One region of the Actinopolymorpha sp. B11F2 genome, then DNA from elsewhere that is predicted to be linked to it. Evidence: riboswitches for the same ligand, from Rfam matches in the RefSeq annotation. Region 1 holds a riboswitch; each other region holds the start of a gene.
What was found. Region 1 has a riboswitch for cyclic di-AMP ahead of ABN034_RS14015 (transglycosylase family protein). Riboswitches for the same ligand answer to the same signal wherever they lie in the genome.

Region 1 (5,897 bases):
GGACCGAGGCCCACGGTCCGGCCCGAAGAGCGTCGCCAGCACGGCGAGTGCTCCAGCGGCGAACCAGAACACCCCGAACAACGTGGCCAGGGTGGCGACCGAAGCCCCGCCATCGCGCAACGCGAGAACGCCGACGATGAGCGCGAAGGTCCCGAGGAATCCCATCACGACCGGTCCGGTACGGTCCGATTCCCCGGCTGCCGCCCGTGCGAAGCAGAAGACGCCGTACACCAGGACCTGGATCGCGAAGAGGACAGCCGCGGCGGTGAGGGAGATGCCCGGCCATGCCAGCGCGATGATGCCCACGATCAGACTGACGCACCCGAGTGCGAAGAGCGGCATCCACGAACGCATCTTCGCGAGAGCGCCGGCCTTGCCTTCTCCGCGCTCGCCCGCCGGCCGTTCGGTCCTCCGCTCGGCGCGCTCGGCCGGCCGTTCGGTCGTCCGGCCATACGAACGCTCCGACGTCTCCTCCGAAGGCTTTGCCTGGGCTGGTACTCCCGGAGCCTGGGCAGTTTCGGTCTCCCGTGTCCCAGGTGCTTGATCCCTTCTGGGATCATGCGGATCCGTTGTCATTGCTCTCGCCCCTTCGCCCCCTTTGTGCGGAGTCGAAATCGGCGGTGAGGGTCTGGCTGAGTTTCCTGTCCGGTGGTCAGCGAGATCTCCCGCCAGCACCATCCACAAAGGGGATCTCTCGGGTCGCCACGCCCTTGTGGAAGTCGAGCGTCTGCGACGCAATTGTCCTTGCTGCGTTGGACTTCTGGTGTTGTCGGTCACGACGAACGGGCTGGCGCCGACGTCAACGGAGAAGCTCACGTGAAGTCTTCGCCGGCACCTGCGCCTCCGTCATTCCAAGCGCCACGTTACGCAGCAGTTCGGCAAGTTTCGAGTGCCGTCTGGCAGAAATTCGTGGTCTGATGACCCGAGCGACACCGACATAAGGCCTCATGCGGAATTCCTCCCCCGTGAGGCGAATTGCCACGGGGGAGGAACTCCTCGACTCAGGGGCGCAGGCCCTTGCTCTCGAGCCAGGCGTACGGGTCGATCGCGGTGTTCAGACCGCCCCCGTTGGGCCGGACCTCGAGGTGCAGGTGCGGACCAGTCGCGTTGCCGGTGGCGCCGACGTAACCGATCACGGTCCCGGCGCTGACCTCGCCCGAGGTCTGTGCCAGGCGGGACATGTGCGCGTACAGGGTGACGGTGCCGTCGGCGTGCCGGACCTTGATCCGGTTGCCGTAGGCGCCGTCCCATCCCGCGCTGACGATCCGACCTGCTCCGACGGCGCGGATCGGCGAACCACTGCTGGCGCCGAAGTCGAGCCCGTGGTGCGATGACGACCAGTTGCTCCCGCTCTGCCCGAACCGCGCGGTCAGGCGGTACGACGTGAGTGGCAGGACCCAATCCTTGGCTGCTGGCTTTGCGGCCTGCTGGTCCGACGACCGGTCAGAGGACCGCGACGACCGTTGGGCGCCCGCGTCGCGCGCCGAGCCCTTCTTGCTGGGAGCGCGATCGTTCGCCGGGCTGGCCTTGCCCACGAGACGCAGCCGGGCGTCGGGGAGGATCAGGTCCGGGTTCGATCCGATCACACCACGGTTGATCTTCCACAGCGCACTCCAGCCGCCCGGCACCCGGTTCGCCCGGGCGATGCCGGAGAGGGTGTCACCCGGCCGGACCACATAGGTGCCCGCTGCCGGCTTGCGCGCCGGTACCGACTTCGGCGCCGACCGAGCGGCGCGGGCGGACCTGGCGGCGCGCGCGCTCGCGCTGTCTCGGGCTCGCTGCTGTTTGGTGGTCTTGGTGCTGGACGGACTCCCCGCGGTCCCTGCCTTGTCGCCCTCGTCGAGGCCGAGCTTGCGGGAGCAGGCGGGCCAGGCGTTCCAGCCCTGGACGTCGAGAACCTTCTCGGCGATGGCAATCTGTTCGGCCCTGGTCGCGAGGTCTGCGCGGGACGCATATTTCGTGCCGCCGAACTCACGCCAGGTGGGACCGGCGAACTGCAGGCCGCCGTAATAGCCGTTGCCGGTGTTGATGCTCCAGTCGCCGCTACTCTCGCACTGCGCGAGGCGATTCCAGGTGTCGGCCGTGGCGGCGTGCGCAGGTGCTGCGAAACCGACCATGGGTACGGCCGCGGCGACGCCGGTGAGTGCGGCTGTCCTGGTGACTTTCTTCGCCACTTTTCGGCGCCGGGTGGTGCCGCGGTGTTTTGCCTTATAGGGCATGTAAAGATCCGTTCCCTCTCGTCGCCCGCGGAGTTAGCTGTCGGGTTCGGGCGAGAGGAATGCCCGGCCTGCCTACGACGGCGGCTTAACCCCAGAACCCCACCACCGATGGGGTTCCACTCACGTTGGGTCCTCCGTCTCCGCCCAACCGAGATGGGGACACGACACCACTGGGCGGAGCTCGGCGAAGCGGGTCGTCACGCGCCCGGATAGGCACGATCGATGGTGAGATAGTCCTAACAGAGGATCTTTGTTCCTATCCAGTGACCTCGTCGCCATCGGCTACGATCGCGCGTCGTAGTACGCCAGAATTCCGGCCCGCACGTGTCCGGCATCCCGTGGCGATGATGGCGATGCACGTGAGGCGCATTGCCGCGTACGTTCTGCGAGAAAGACCTTCTTGACCTCAGGCCGGTTGGGGATTGAACGAATCCCTCATAGCAAGAAATAGCGCGATTTGTCGCTTGTACCGACGGCCGAGTTCGCCGATTCCGCCGCCTACTATGATCGATAGCGGTGGAACCCTGCCGTGTGATGCAAATCACATGTGAGCCCTAGGTGGGAGTGGGCGCGCTCGCCAACTTTGCCGCTCGTCCTGGCGACCGCAGCCCGCCGGGGTCTCTTCGAGGTGGCACCTGCATCGCCAATCGTTGCCATTTCGTGTTCTTCGGAAGATTTTCTCTCTTACCGGACATGTCACCCGTTTGAAGACCCCTCTGCAGGGCCTTCCGGTCGCGGCGCTCGAAGGATTTGCGGTTTCGGCCAAATCTCTGGTCAACGGGAGGGCAATGGGATTGCTCGCCTGACGTCCAGGCCGCTGGACGAACGTCGGCGAGGAAGATAATTTCCTCTCGTCCAGTTGGTCGTGCAACCGGTTCACATCCAGGGGGATCTGCCGGCGGGAACGGTGCGGGACCAGCGTGCGTCGCCAGCGGGGCCCGCTTACGGGGGGCGGGCCCCTGTACGGGAGAGCAAAAGGGGGGTTTGGCCGTGGCCACGTTCGACGTGTCGGCCGAGTACATGACGGAGGCCAGCGCCTGGGTGATCCGTGTCGACGGTGTGGGAGCGGCGGCCGCGAAGTCATGGGACGAGGTGACCTCCGTCGCCGCCCGCCTGATCGCTGAAGCATCCGGGGGGGATGCTTCAGCGGTCGACATGCGGGTCGACTGGTTACTCCCGGATGACGTGGCCGACGCCCTGGACGCCGCGGACACGCACGCCCGCGAGGAGCAGGAAGCGCATCACGCGCGCATGCTGTCGCTGCGTCGGGCCGCCAGGCTCCTGCGTGACGTCGGTATGCCGGGACGCGACGCCGCTCGCATCCTGGGGATCTCCAAGTCCCGGGTGTTCCAGCTCACGGCCGAAGACGCCGAAGACGCCGCCGACGTGGCCGAAGCCGTCGACACGGCGAAGGGCGCCTGACGTCCGGCGTCGCCGAGGTCCTGATCGCAGCGGCACCTGTCGCAGCGGCGCCACTGCCGTGGTCGAACCGGGTGGTGGATCGCGTCGTGCGTACCGTCAGGTGCTGTTCCGGCGGAACTCGCTGACGGAGATCCCGCCGACGCCCCAGTTGTCCGTGTCCACCTCGTCGATCACGACGAACGTCCGCGCCGGATCCTTGTCGAGGACCCGCACCAGCAGGTCGGTCACACCCTTGATCAACTCGGCCTTCTGCTCGGCGGTGGCGCCGTCGCGGGTGATCCGGACATTGACGTACGGCATGGGGCCTCCTCGAATCGGGACCTTCGGTCGGTTCTCGCCGATGACCCAACCAACCGGGCAGCCGGGACATTCCTGGTCGCGGGACCGGCGTAGGACTGGCAGCATGGTGGACGGGACACCCACGCGGCGGGTTGCGGAGCAGTCGTAGCCTGCAAGTGGTCGAGGACCGTGCTGAGGGCGACGGTCACACTCGATCACCTGGGGGCCACCCCAGCCGCCGACGACGCAAGGGGGTGGACATGCGCTTCCTCCATGACCGGGTTCCTGAGCAGGATCTCACGTACTCGGATGTGTTCCTCGTACCCAACCGCTCGGCGGTCGCGTCCCGGCTCGACGTCGACCTGGCGACCGCCGACGGCAGCGGCACGACCCTCCCCATCATCGCCGCGAACATGACCGCCGTTTCCGGCCGCCGGATGGCCGAGACCGTGGCCCGGTGCGGCGGGTTGGCCATCATCCCGCAGGACATCCCGGTCGACGTGGTCGCCGACGTCGTGTCCTGGACCAAGCGACGGCACACGGTCTACGACACGCCAATCACGATGGTCCGCACAGGAACGGTGGGCGAGGCGATCAACCTGCTCCCCAAGCGCGGACACGGCGCGGTCATCGTCGTCGAGGACGGCCGGGCGATCGGTGTCGTGACCGAGGCCGACTGCGAAGGAGTCGACCGGTTCACCCAGCTCGGCGGCATCATGTCGACCGAACTGCTCACCCTGCCGGCCGGCATCGACGCCGAGGACGCGTTCAACCAGCTGCACGATGGCCGGCACCGGCTCGCGCCGGTTGTCGACGCGGACGGACGGATCGTCGGCATCCTCACCCGCCTCCGGGCGCTTCGCGCGAGCCTGTACGAACCCGCCACGGATGCGGCCGGCAAGCTCCGGATCGGTGCCGCGCTCGGCATCAACGGCGACGTCGAGACCAAGGCCAAGGCGCTCCTCGACGCCGGCGTGGACGTCCTGGTCGTCGACACCGCGCACGGACATCAGGAACGCACCCTCGACGTGCTCCGGCTCCTTCGCGCCCTCCAGCCGTCCGTGCCGATCGTGGCGGGCAACGTCGCCACCGCCGAAGGAGTCAGCGACCTGGTGGCTGCGGGCGCCGACATCGTGAAGGTCGGCGTCGGCCCCGGCGCCATGTGCACCACCCGGATGAAGACGGCGGTGGGCCGGCCGCAGTTCTCCGCGGTGTACGAATGCGCGACGCGGGCCCGCGCGCTCGGCAAGCATGTTTGGGCCGACGGCGGCGTACGCCATCCACGCGACGTGGCGCTCGCACTCGCCGCAGGGGCCGCCAACGTGATGATCGGTTCGTGGTTCGCCGGTACGTACGAGTCGCCGGGCGACGCGCAACGCGACCACGAGGGCCGGCTCTACAAGGAGAGCTTCGGGATGGCGTCGGCCCGCGCGGTGCGGTTCCGTACCGCCGAGGACACGCCGTTCGAGCGCGCCCGCAAGGGGTTGTTCGGCGAGGGCATCTCCAGTGCGCGGATGTATCTCGACCCGGAGCATCCGAGCGTGGAGGACCTCCTCGACGCCATCGTGGCCGGGGTCCGCAGCTCATGCACCTACGTCGGGGCGACGAACCTCGAGGAGTTCCACGAACGCGCGGTTGTGGGTGTCCAGAGTGCGGCCGGCTACACCGAGGGGATGCCGCTCGACTCCAGCTGGTGACAGCGACTGGCGACGTCGGCGGGACTGCGCCGAGTGACGACGCGCCCCGTGTGTGCCCGAGCGGCGACGAGGCGAGCGGCGACGCGTTCTCCCGCGATGGCCAATGTCCCGACCGCCTCGGGACCAACGGCCCGTCCGGCACACCCCGTGGTGATGGTGAGGTATTCGGACAGGGAAGCCCTTTGGTGGAAGCGGTTCGGGGAAACGGGGGGCGCAAGGTGACTCGAACCGCGGGCGCCGAAGGGCTCCCCTCCTTCTTTGCCGCATGCACCTCGGTAAT
Region 2 (5,897 bases), on a different contig from region 1:
CACGCAGACCGCCTGCGAGCAGACCCAGCGGTGCCGCCGCTCCGAAGAGCACCCGGTCACAACCCTCGGCGCGCAACACCTCGCGGGTACGCCTCGCTACGGCGGTCGTCGGCAGCAACCTGCGCCCCGGATCGCGGATCACCGGGAACGGCAGACCCGCGTCATAGGCGCGGTCTCCCGGCATCGCGGCGGTGTAGACGACCACCTCGGTTGGCGGCATCCGGTGGCACAGCGCGAGGACGAACGCCTCGATGCCGCCCTGCCGGGTCGGGAAGTCGTTGGTCACGACGAGAGTGCGCGCCACGTCCACCGACCCTATCCGGACAGATCACCCGCCAGGCAATCCCTCACCGGCGACCAGGGCGGGAACCGGTGGTGCGCCCTGCCGGGCGGCCCACCAGCGCACAAGGGCGATCCGCTCCGGTGGCGTGGGATGCGTGGCGAAGAGCCCGGTGACCAGCGGACTCGGCTGCAGCTCACTGCGGTTGGTGACCGCGAGCCAGCGTTGGGTCTCGGCGTAGCCGGCCGGGTCCCGGGTGAGGTCGAGGGCATGGAGGTCCGCGGCTGTCTCGATCCGCCGTGACACGAGGTTCTGTACCGGCGCGGCGACCAGTGTCCCCGCCGCCACGAACGCCAGCACCAGTGCCACCACGCGCGGGTCCGTCACCGACGACACCCCCGCACGCCGCCCGATCCGGCGACTGTCCAGAGCCAACGCGAGAGTGATGACCGCGGATCCGACAGCGAGTGCCCCGACGAGCGTCCCGCGCAGGACGTCGTGCCGCTTGGCGTGGCCGAGTTCATGGGCGACGATCCGGCGGACGTGTGCCGGCGGCGCCTCCACGAGCAGCGTGTCGTAGATGACGAGACGCCAGGTACTCCCGAACCCGGAGACGTACGCATTGAGCCGCGTCGTACGCCTTGACGCATCGGCGACGAACACCTCGCTCACCCGCACGCCGTCCCGCTCGGCGAGCTGGAGCAGCGAGGTGCGCAGAGGCCCGTCCGCCATGGGCGTGAAGCGGTTGTAAAGCGGTTCGACGACCGTCGGATAGACGTACGAACCCAGCACCACCGCCGCTGTGGCCACCGCCGCGGCGGGTGCCCACCACCAGCGGGGAAACCAGCGGGCCAGCCCCACGAGAGCGACGAGCAGAACCGCCGTGACCGTACTCGTCACCGCGAACCCGACGAGCAGGTCAGCACCCCACGCCCACCAGCTCTGCGTCGACACGCCGGACCGGCGCCGTGCCACCTCCAGCCAGACCTCGAACGGCACCACCGCCAGTCGGATCACCAGGGTCACGACCAGGGCACCCAGGACGACCCGCGCGCACCACCCGCGCACCCGCGGGAAGGCGCGCGCACTCAGGCGTGCACCGAGTGAGGTGAAGCCCAGCACCATCGCCGTGACCATGCCGGCCGCGGTGATGAGGTAGCCCGGCAACCGCACGGACCGCGAGAGCCAGCTGCCGATCGCCACCTCGCCCGAGGTGAAGTCGTCCGCCACCACCTCGTGCGGCGAGGACGAGGCCGCAACCACGTCTCCGGACGGCTGCCACGGCGTCGCCAGGGCGATGGCCACCGCGAGACATCCCCACAGCACCACCGCCACGATCAGGGCAGGCCGTCGTGCGATCCCCCCACTGTGCATGCTTCCCCCGTGTCACCGGATCCTCAGACCCGTCCCCCGAACTCGCCGTTGCCCCTAACCCGCCGTTCCCCCTGCCTCCACGTCGTCCCGCGACGGTCTGGCCCGCTCGCCGTTCAGCCGCCGACGCTCGTGACCTGGACGTGCTCTCGCCAACCAGCCACGAACCGCTCCTCCGTGGTGTTCAGGACGCTCCGATAGACGCGTTCTTCGTCCGCCATCGTCGTGATGTCGTCCATCGCCTGGTAGAAGTCCACCAGCTTCTCCTCGCCCCACTGCTGGGCGATGTAGCTGCACGCCGTCCACGCGGCCTCGTACGCCTGGTCGAGCTCGTCCGCCCGCGGGTCGAAGTCGGACGTGCTCGGCAGATCGTCGGGTGCGTCGGACTCGCGCACCTCGGACAGGAACTCCTGCGCGATGACCGCCGTGGACAGTCCGGCCTCGTTGAAGCCCACGTAGTCGGCGAAGCCTTCAGACAACCAGACCGGCATGTGGCTGACCGTCGCCTGCGCCGCGACATGGGTGGTCTCGTGCGTGAGGACGACGAGCCTGCCGAGGGAGCCGATCTTGTCGAACGTGGCGGGGTTGATGACAATGTGCGACGCCTCCGTCGGCGAGGTGCGACCGACGGACGTGGTGACGGCGGCGACCGCGCCCTGGCTCTCCGCGTCGACGCCCACGACGCGTTCCATCTGGACCTGGGTGGAGGGAGCGATCACGACGACGTACTGTGCCCAGTCCTCGCCCCACACCCTGGTCACTCGCGGTACGGCCTCGTCAGCGGTGCGTGCGTAGCGCTCGAGGCGGGTCCTGGACTCGACGCCGATGAGCAGGCTGTGCTCGCCACGGACGACCGTCACCTTGTCGGTCAACCACAGCGGCGTGGGACCCGACGACGACTCGCCCTCGCGGTCACCCGCGACGTAGGTCCGCCCCTGCCGTTCGACGAACACCATGCGAAGCGTCGACGTCCACGGCTCGCGGTCGGCACCGGTGAGGGTGAACGTCGTGTCGACCTCCGAGACCCACGCCGTCGTCCCGAGCGCCCGCCGGCGTTCGGGGGTGAGTGCACCGGGATCCTCCGCGGGACTGCCGAACCGGAAGTTCTTCGCACCCATGCGGACGAGATTGTCGAAGGTACGTGCCGCGACCTTCGCGTAGTCGGGCGAGCGGGGGTCGATCGTGGCGAGATAGGCGGACCTGTCCCTGCTGCGCAAGGCGGCGGACTGCCGGCGGAGCAGGTCCCTGGCGACGTCGTACCTCGCGGCCGCGAGGTTGCCGGCCCGACTGGAAACGGTGGGTACACCGGAGTCGGTGGCCTCCGCGCGGGGTGTCGCCTCGATCGAACGAACGGTCGCTGCCGACGGGATCGCGACGCCGGTGAGGAGAAACCTGCCCGTGACAAAGACAGCCAGCACGAGCAGACCGCCGCAAACCAAAGCGACGAAGTACTGGACGAAGGCCCGTCCAGGGGTCGAGGCCACCCTGCGTGCGTGCCGCGAAGGATCATCAGCCACCCTCGCATCGTACGGAATTGGGCCCCACCCCTTCCGTGGGAATGGGCAGGCACAAGGCCGTGTCGACGGAGTTCGACGTGGTGCGGACCGTCACTAACCTGGCCGGACCGCGCCGGCGTACGGCATTTCGTCCATGTCGCTGTACTTCACGCCATCACTGGGGTTCGACGCGTGCAGAATCATGCCGTCGCCGGCATAGATCGCGACATGGTGCATATCGCTGTAGTAGATGACGAGATCGCCGGGCTGCAACTCCGAACGGGAAATCTTGGCCGAGACGGCGTATTGCTCCCGGGACGAGTGGGGGAGGGAGACACCGGCCTGTTCCCACGCGACCATCGTCAGCCCGGAGCAGTCCCAGGTGTCGGGGCCGTCGCCACCGAAGACGTAGGTTTCCCCGACCTGCTGACGGGCGTAGGCGAGGGCGGTGGCGCCGCGGGTGCCACCGGGTGGCGGAGGGGGAATCCGGTCGCCACCTCGGGAGGACCGGTCGGCGAGTCGTTCGCGCTCCTCCGCGGCCGCGAGGCGTTCGCGCTCCTCGGCGGTGAGCCGGTCGAGGAGGGACTGTGCCTTGGCTGCCTTGCTGGAGGCGATCTTGCGGCGGGAGTTGGCGGCTTCCTTGGCTTCGCGGAAGCGGGTGAGCTCGGCCTGCCGGGCCGCCTGCCGCTCGGCGAGTCGCTTCTGCTCGGATTGGAGCTGGCGGAGCCGATCGCCCTGCTGGCCGGCGAAGGCCTTCGCGGTGCTCATCTGGGCGAGGAACTCGTCGGGGTCGTCAGCCACGAGAAGTTGCACGGTGGTGTCGAGACCACCCGTGCGGTATTCGGCGGCGGCGAACTGGCCGATGTCGCCGCGAAGTCCGTTGAGTCGCTTCTGCTGGCGGGAGACATCGGCGTTGAGCGCGCGGACCCGACGGTCGATGACCTTCATCTGGTCGCCGAGCGCGTTGGCCTCCTCGGTGACCTTCTCCGCTTCCTCGTACAGCTGTGCGACCTGCTTACGGACCTCGCTGATGCTGGGCGCAGGCTCGGCATAGCTGGAGCCGGGGACCGTCGCGATGACGGCCGCGGTGGCGGTGCCGAGAGCGAGCAGCGCACGCCCTGAGGGACGCTTGCGGCGATTCGACACGAGAAGCGATGCCCCTTCCTTCCTCAGACGCCTACCGGGTGAGCTGACGGGTTCGGGCCGGGAAGTCGCCCTACGAAAGTCTCAGCTGCTTGGTGTGCGGCCGAGCACTCCGATTCACCCCGGGTACATGGTGGGTCCCCGGTTCCCTGTCAGATACATGCCCAACAGGGACTAAGCGAAGCATCTGCGCCGACCGGGCTGGTCAGCTCAAAGCGGACAGACACTTGGCGCGCGACTTTAGTGATCGGTCCGTGATCTTTCAAATCGTGGCGGCGTGTCGCTGTCAGGATGAGAAAAGACGCGCGGAAACACGCTGCGTAAGGACAATCACATTGAGTAACAAGATCAGCACAATGTCGTCATTCACTCACCGTCAGGCGCGACGACGGCCTCGATCACCGGTGACGGCCATGGTGGCGCTCCGCGGCAGTCGTGGCACCAAGCCGGAATCGGCCAGCACCCGCAACGCCGTCCGGTCAGCTTCGTCGAGCTCGACGTCTGCCAGGCCCACGTCGAGACCGGCCAGGCCGGCAACCGACAGCGCACCGTGAGGCAGGCCGGCACCCGTGCGAGGTCCCTCGGTCTCGGTCGGCGGGCCGCCGAGGAGCACGGTGACCACACAGTCGTGGCAGCCTCGACCTCGCATCGTGCAACGGTCACAGTCGATGTCCATCGGTCCTCCGTCATGCCTGGTGAGCGGCCACGCTGACATGGCACGCACGCGATGGCACCGACGCTAGACACGCCCGCCGACAGTCCCGCAGACTCACCGCAGACTCACCGCCGACTCACCGCCGACTCACCGCCGGCTCACCGCTGGAGCAGACGAACCAACGCGTCGGCGCGCACCGGTCGGGCTCCGCTCCGCCGCACGCCGTCCGCGATCTCGCGGTCACTCGACACCACGACGACGGGACGTCCTTCCGGCTCGGCGGCGGCGAGCTGACGGATGACGTCATCGGCAGTGACCCCGGCCGGGCTGAACATCACCCGCACACCGCGCGGCACCGCCAGCTGAGGTGGGGTGTCGAGCGTCGCGCCGTCGAAGACGCACGTGACCTCGGCACCCGTCTGGGCGACGATGCCGCCGAGCGCCGTGAGAAGCCTCGTCCGCTGGGTCTGGAGCGGCAGCGCCGGCCAGGCCGTCTTGGTCACGTTGTAGCCGTCGACGATGACGTGCACCTGAGGCAGTGCCAGCAGCGACTCGAGTGGTACGACGTCCTCCGGTCCCGCGAGCTGCCCGCCAGCCGCCGGTGACGCGGCCGCCACCGCGTCGGCGGGTCGGGAACGCAGTGGCGGGAGGGCGAGCTCACGGCGAAGCCCCTGCGCCGCGTCGACCAGGGTGTCGAGGAGCAGCCGGAGCCGAGCATCGGCCAGGTCGCGATCCTCTCTGCTCGTACGCCGCGCCGACTCGACCGCCGACTCCGCCTCCGCCAGCCGGGACCGGAGCCGCCGGACCTCCGCATCCATCCGCGCCACGTCCGCGGTCGCCCGTTCACGCGCCTTCGCGGCGAGTTCGGCGCTGCGCGTCGCCTCCGCCTCGGCCTCCTTCACCCGGTCACGGGTGTGCCGGAGCGTACGACGCAGAGTCGTGTTCTCCTCCT
Region 3 (5,897 bases), on a different contig from region 1:
GTCCAACCGCGCGCGGAGCAGGTCGCGGTCCGCGATCAGGTCGTCGGCCGACGCGCCGTCGAGCCGGCGGGCCAACGCGTCGCGGGCCGCGGCCAGGGCCTGAGCAGACTCCGCGCGGGCGCGTGCCGCCCGGCGGACGTCGGTGATGTCGGACACCCCGAGATCGGCGAGCAGGTCCCGCTCGTGATGTTCGGCGTCGGCGCACGCGGCGGCCAGCTCGGCGGCACCAGCCCCAGGCCGTACCGTCACCTCCACGATGCCGCGCACAGCGACCGTCGTGTCTCGCTCGACGACGACGTCGACCGTCGGATCGGTGAACGGGTCGCCCCCGACCTCGACCTCGCCGGCGCCCAGCCGCTCCACGACGAGCTTCGGCGAGCCCGCGTGCAGGGCCGCCCGGGCGGTGAGAACGTCGCGATGCGCGGCCTCGGCCGCTTCGAGGACGCCGTCGTCGATCGTGGCCTGGGCCAGTTGGGAGGCCAGCCGACGCTCGTCGGCGCGGGCCGCCTCGACCTCGGCCAACCGCCCTTCCAGAGCAGCGAGGTCGGCCCGGTCGCGTAGCCGGGCCAGGTCCGCTTCGAACCGGCGTACGGTCGCGCGGCGGTTCGCCAGGTCCTCCCGGGCCGTGCGCAACGCCGCGGTCCGCTGGTCGAGCTCGTTTTCGGCCGTACGCAGGACACCGCCGGCCTGGCGGGCGACCTCCACGGCTGCCGCCGCAGTCTCCTCGCGCTTCGCCGCGTCGTGACGGAGCTGGTGACGGCGCGACAACTCGCCACGCGCCGCGATACGACGCTCCCTCGCGAGATCGGCGTCGCGGCGCAGCCGTTCGACCCGTCCGATCAGCTCCGAGGCGAAAAGCCGGCGGGACTCGAGCTCGCCGACCCGTGCCGCCTGCTCGGTCAGCCGAGACGCGAGGACCTCCCGGTCGCGGCCGAGACGCTCGGCCCGTTCCACGTCCTGCTCGACTTCGCCGAGCCTTGCTTCCGCGTCCGCCACCGCCACCCGAGCCCTGTCGCGGTCGTCGAGCACCTGGGCGTATTCGCCGGTCGGGCGGCCGGTCGGGGTGAAGTAGCGCAGGAACTCGGCCTCGACGGCACCGACCAGAGGGACCGCGGCGCCGTGGTCGACCTCGCCCCCGGCCACGTCGTCCAACGCGGTGAGCACGGCCGTGACCCAACCGGCGACCGGGACGGCGAGGCTGTCCTCCTGCCCGACGGACAGTGCTGCCCAGAGCGTCCGGTCGACGTGCTCGCCGAACAACCGGGCCGCCTCGTCGTGTGCCTCCCGACCGGTCAACGCCCGGTCGTCCGGCTCGACCCTGAGCTCGGTCGCACGTTGCCGGAACCACTGTTTGCGATAGTGCAGCCGGACATCGCCGAAGCTGACCTCGGCGGCGACCTCGGTTCCGATGTCCCGCCCCACCGGCTGCACGGCGCGTACCTTCGCCGCCTTCGAATCGTCCGGCAGCTCGAACAGCAACGCGAGCGCTTCCAGCAGGCTCGACTTGCCGGTCTCGTTGTCGCCCACGATGACCGTGACCCCGGAGCTGTCGAAGGCGAGCTCGCGTTCGGTGACGCCGCGGAAGTGTCGCAACGAGATCCGGTGCAGTCTCACCCGGCACCTCCTGTCGTGCGTCCTGCCCGTGCGGGCCGATGCGTCCGCCCAGAGCCGTGGCTCATGCGACACCACCCGCGAGCCGGTGGAGCAACGCGAGCGCGTCGGCCGCCTGGGTGTCCCCGCCACCGGTCGCGATCCGAAGCTCCTCCAGGGCCGCCCGCGCGGGGCCCGTCACCGGTAGCTCGTCCAGGTCGCCGTCGTCGGGGAGAACCGTCACCGCCCAGTGCCGGTTCCAGCGCTGGATGGCAGCGTAGACCTCCTCCTGCGCCTCGAGCAGCATCTCCAACCTGGTGAGACCGCCGACCGTCAGGCTGCCCTGGACACCAAGGCGTACGACGGTGCGGGACTTGTCCGGCTGTGCCCCCAGCCACACGGCGAGCTCGTCGAGACCCTCGTCGACGTCGACGTCCACCACGTTTGACCGAAGCCGCCAGGTGCCGACTGACACGGGCGTGACGGTGCACGCGTCGCGAGGACCGACCTCGACCACGAGGACCTCGCCTGGCCGTTCCTCTTCCGGCCGGGTCGGCTCCGGGGTGCCGGAGTACCAGATCCGCCCCGTCTCCCCGACCGACGTGAGCGAGTGCCGGTCCCCGAGCGCGACGTAGTGCAGCCGACCCTCCTCGATCGCCTGCTGCAGCGGTTCCAGGCGGATCAGGGCCGGGTCACCCGAGCTGGCCGCGAGCGACTCGACCTGGCCGTGACCAACGAGAATCCGCACGACGCCGGCGTCCGGAACCTCCGCCCACCCCTCCACCGCGCCCAGCGGATCGCTCACCGACCGGCGCGTCCGCCAGGGAACACCGACCACCTCGACACCGGCGACCGGCCGGCGGGGTGTGGAGTCGGTGAGGATCTCGACCTGGCTGGGAAGGTGCGCCGCCAGCATCGGGCTGGACCAGACCGTGCCGGGCTCGAGCGAGTCATGGTTGCCCGGCACCATCAGCACCGGACACGCGATGGCGCGAAGGGCGTCACAGGCGCGCGAGACGACCTGCCGGTCGACCTGGTTGGCGTCGAAGACGTCGCCGGCCACCACCACGAAGGCGGCCTTGTGCTCGCGCGCGACGGCACCGATCCGCTCGATGGCGTCGATGCGGGCCTGGCTGTAGCGCGCGCCGGCCTCGGGACCGAGAAACCGCCGCATCATGCCGAGCTGCCAGTCGCTGGTGTGCACGAAGGTGACAGGCGTGCCCTGCGGGCCGGGACGAGTCATCGCAGAGGTGATCGCCATGATGTACGGCACGCTAGCGGGGACCGCCGACGATGCGCGCGCCGCCACGCCCGCAACCGCCGGCACGAGCGGCTCCGAAACTCCCGAGCGCCAGCCCGTGGGGGCCAGCGCGGGTACCAAGCGGCTGGCCGACCTGGAAGGCTTCTCCGCATGCCGGACCAGCAGCCCACTCCGCCGGACGTGGCACCCGCCTCCGGACGTGCGTACGCCGTCGTCGACATCGACGGTGTCCTGGCCGATGTCCGACATCGGCTACGGCATGTGGAACGACGGCCGAAGGACTGGGACGCGTTCTTCGCTGCCGCGGCCGGCGACCCGCCGTTCGCCGAGGGTCTCGCCGTCGCCCGGAGGCTCGCTTCCGAGCACGAAGTGGTCTACCTGTCCGGCCGTCCCGAACGGCTCCGGCATACGACCGAACGGTGGCTGGCCAGGCACGACGCACCGTCGGGGCCCCTCCACCTGCGCCGTGACGGGGACCGCCGCCCGGCCCGACAGGTCAAGCTCGGAGTGGTCCGGCGGCTCGCCGCGGCCGCTCCCGTGGCTGTCGTCGTCGACGACGACCCGGAGGTGTGCGCCGCGGTGAAGGCCGCAGGATTCGCCGTCTTCCAGGCGAGCTGGGCATTTGTCGACGGAACGTATGGCAACAGTGCGAAACGGACTTTGCGTGAGGGCCAGGAGGGCGACGGACGAACCTGACGCAGAGCCCGGATCGCCCTATTTTCCGCAGGTTTCGGCGGTAATGACCGCGCCAATAGTCCACGATCGGTGATTGTTAACGAATTGGCCACACCGTTAGAGTCTGTCCGGTCGCGCCGCGCCAGGCGCGATTACGACCCGCTTCGCCGAGCTCCGCCCAGCGGTGTCGTAAGGCCGATTTCCATCGAGAGGGCGGAGTCGGAGGAACCAACGACGGACCCGCGCAGGCTACGAGGGTCCTTGGGGTGAAGCCGCTTTCGTGCGGCCGGGCATTCCTCTCGCCCGAACCCGACAGCTCACTCCGCAGGCGACGAGAGGGAGCACTCCAGCATGCCCAAGAACGCACGGCATCGCGGCGCGAGCCGACCCAGCAGGACCGCAAAGAAGGTGACGAAGACCGCCGCGCTCACCGGTGTGGCGGCCGCCGTGCCCGTCGTCGGATTCACCGGTCTGGCTCAGGCCGCGACGACCGACACCTGGGATCGTCTCGCTCAGTGCGAGAGCAGCGGTGACTGGCAGATCAACACCGGCAACGGCTACTACGGCGGCCTGCAGTTCGCCCAGACGACCTGGGAGGAGTTCGGCGGTACGACCTACGCCGAACGTGCGGACCTCGCCACCAAGGCGGAGCAGATCGAGATCGCGGAGAAGGTGCTGGACGTTCAGGGGTGGAACGCCTGGCCCGCCTGCTCGGCCGAACTCGGTCTCGACGAGAGCGACAAGGCCGGCGACTCGACAACCTCGACGGGCACCAGCGAGGACACCACCAGCCAGGACACCACCAGCGACGACTCCGCTGACCAGGATGCCGCTCGCGACGAGGCGGCTGACCGGACAACCCGCAGTGGGGAGCGCACCGCGGTCTCGGAGGGCACGACCGCGACCAAGCCTTCCGAGCGGGAGACCTACACGATCCGTACCGGCGACACGCTCTGGGACATCGCGATCTCCCACGACGTCGACGGTGGATGGCCATCGCTGTGGTCGCTCAACCGGGACTCCCTCTCGAGCGGCGACCCCGACCTCATCTTCCCCGAGGAGAAGGTTCGGCTGCGTTGATCCGGCCGCTTTGCCGCTAGCGGCCCCACAGACCGAGCGCCCCGCCTGTCCCCCCGCAGGTGGGGCGCTCGCTTTTCCTGGCCAAGGTTCCCGGCCCCGGGACGGGGCACAGGTCGGTCGAGGTCCACCCCGGCTGGCCAGCAGCCAGCTCCCCCTCGACAACTGACCCTTCGCCGACGGCAGACGCACGCCCTTGACAACCGGTTCCTGAACCGGTTTAGATCTGAACCGGTTTTGTGAACGACAGATGTCCGGATCCTCACCTCGGGATGTGTGATGGCCAAGCGGCGCCCCACGATCGCGGACGTGGCGCGCCGTGCCGGCGTCTCCAAGGGGGCCGTGTCGTTCGCTCTCAACGACCGGCCCGGCGTCGCCGAAGCCACCCGCGTACGCATTCTCGAAGCCGCTGACGCGCTGGGTTGGCGGCCGAGCCAGCGGGCGCGGTCGCTCTCGGTCTCCCGGGCGTTCGCTCTGGGGTTGGTCATCGCACGGGAGCCGGCACTTCTCGGGTCCGACCCGTTCTTCCCCGCCTTCATCGCCGGCGTCGAGACGGTGCTCGCCGGTCAAGGCCAGGCGCTCGTCCTGCAGGTGGTCGGTGCCGGCCCACCGGAGGAGGAGGGCTACCGGCGCCTCGCGCAGGACGCCCGGGTGGACGGCGTGTTCCTCATCGACCTCCGTCGGGGTGATCCGCGGATCGCGCTGGTCGAGGACCTCGGTCTGCCCGCCGTGACGCTCAACCGCCCGGACACCCCGTCCTCGTTTCCAGCGGTGTGTCTCGACGACCGGCCGGGCATCACCGCGGTGGTCGACCACCTCGCAGGGCTCGGTCACACCCGGATCGCGCACGTCGCCGGTCCGGATGACTTCCTGCATGGGCACGGACGCCGGCAGGCGTTCGTCGACGCGCTCGAGGCCCACGGTCTGCCGGAGGCTCCGATCGAGGTCGGCGACTTCACCGCCGCCGGCGGGACCGCCGCCACCCGCCGCCTGCTGGAACTCCCAGACCCACCTACGGCGATCGTGTACGCCAACGACCTGATGGCCATCGCCGGCATCAGCGCGGCCCAGGGCCTCGGCCGCACCGTGCCGGACGACCTGTCGGTCACGGGCTACGACGACACCGAGTTGTCCGCCCACATCCACCCGTCCCTCACGACCGTACGTACGGACGTCTTCGGCTGGGGCCAGGTCGCGGCCCGCACCCTGCTCGCCCTCGTCGACGGCGAGCCCGCGGGCGACGTCGCGCTCGACCCGGCCGAACTCGTCGTACGGAACTCGACCGCACAGTGCC

Region 2: linked by a shared signal. The riboswitch ahead of ABN034_RS02450 (C40 family peptidase) and the one ahead of ABN034_RS14015 (transglycosylase family protein) in region 1 are both predicted to bind cyclic di-AMP.
Region 3: linked by a shared signal. The riboswitch ahead of ABN034_RS01295 (transglycosylase family protein) and the one ahead of ABN034_RS14015 (transglycosylase family protein) in region 1 are both predicted to bind cyclic di-AMP.

Annotation. Positions count from the first base shown of each region.
Region 1 is NZ_JBEFTX010000006.1:258,768-264,664, reverse strand. Features, by position in the region: gene ABN034_RS14020 (HdeD family acid-resistance protein) at 1-342, opposite strand, end outside; gene ABN034_RS14015 (transglycosylase family protein) at 1,002-2,219, opposite strand; cyclic di-AMP (ydaO/yuaA leader) riboswitch at 2,228-2,389, opposite strand; gene ABN034_RS14010 (hypothetical protein) at 3,210-3,641, shown strand; gene ABN034_RS14005 (tautomerase family protein) at 3,738-3,941, opposite strand; gene ABN034_RS14000 (GuaB1 family IMP dehydrogenase-related protein) at 4,181-5,617, shown strand.
Region 2 is NZ_JBEFTX010000001.1:540,219-546,115, forward strand. Features, by position in the region: gene ABN034_RS02435 (glycosyltransferase family 4 protein) at 1-304, opposite strand, end outside; gene ABN034_RS02440 (M48 family metallopeptidase) at 329-1,654, opposite strand; gene ABN034_RS02445 (gluzincin family metallopeptidase) at 1,768-3,168, opposite strand; gene ABN034_RS02450 (C40 family peptidase) at 3,262-4,293, opposite strand; cyclic di-AMP (ydaO/yuaA leader) riboswitch at 4,307-4,481, opposite strand; gene ABN034_RS02455 (hypothetical protein) at 4,667-4,966, opposite strand; gene ABN034_RS02460 (NYN domain-containing protein) at 5,104-5,897, opposite strand, start outside.
Region 3 is NZ_JBEFTX010000001.1:276,595-282,491, forward strand. Features, by position in the region: gene ABN034_RS01280 (ATP-binding protein) at 1-1,614, opposite strand, end outside; gene ABN034_RS01285 (metallophosphoesterase family protein) at 1,676-2,851, opposite strand; gene ABN034_RS01290 (phosphatase domain-containing protein) at 3,002-3,547, shown strand; cyclic di-AMP (ydaO/yuaA leader) riboswitch at 3,710-3,873, shown strand; gene ABN034_RS01295 (transglycosylase family protein) at 3,878-4,606, shown strand; gene ABN034_RS01300 (LacI family DNA-binding transcriptional regulator) at 4,883-5,897, shown strand, end outside.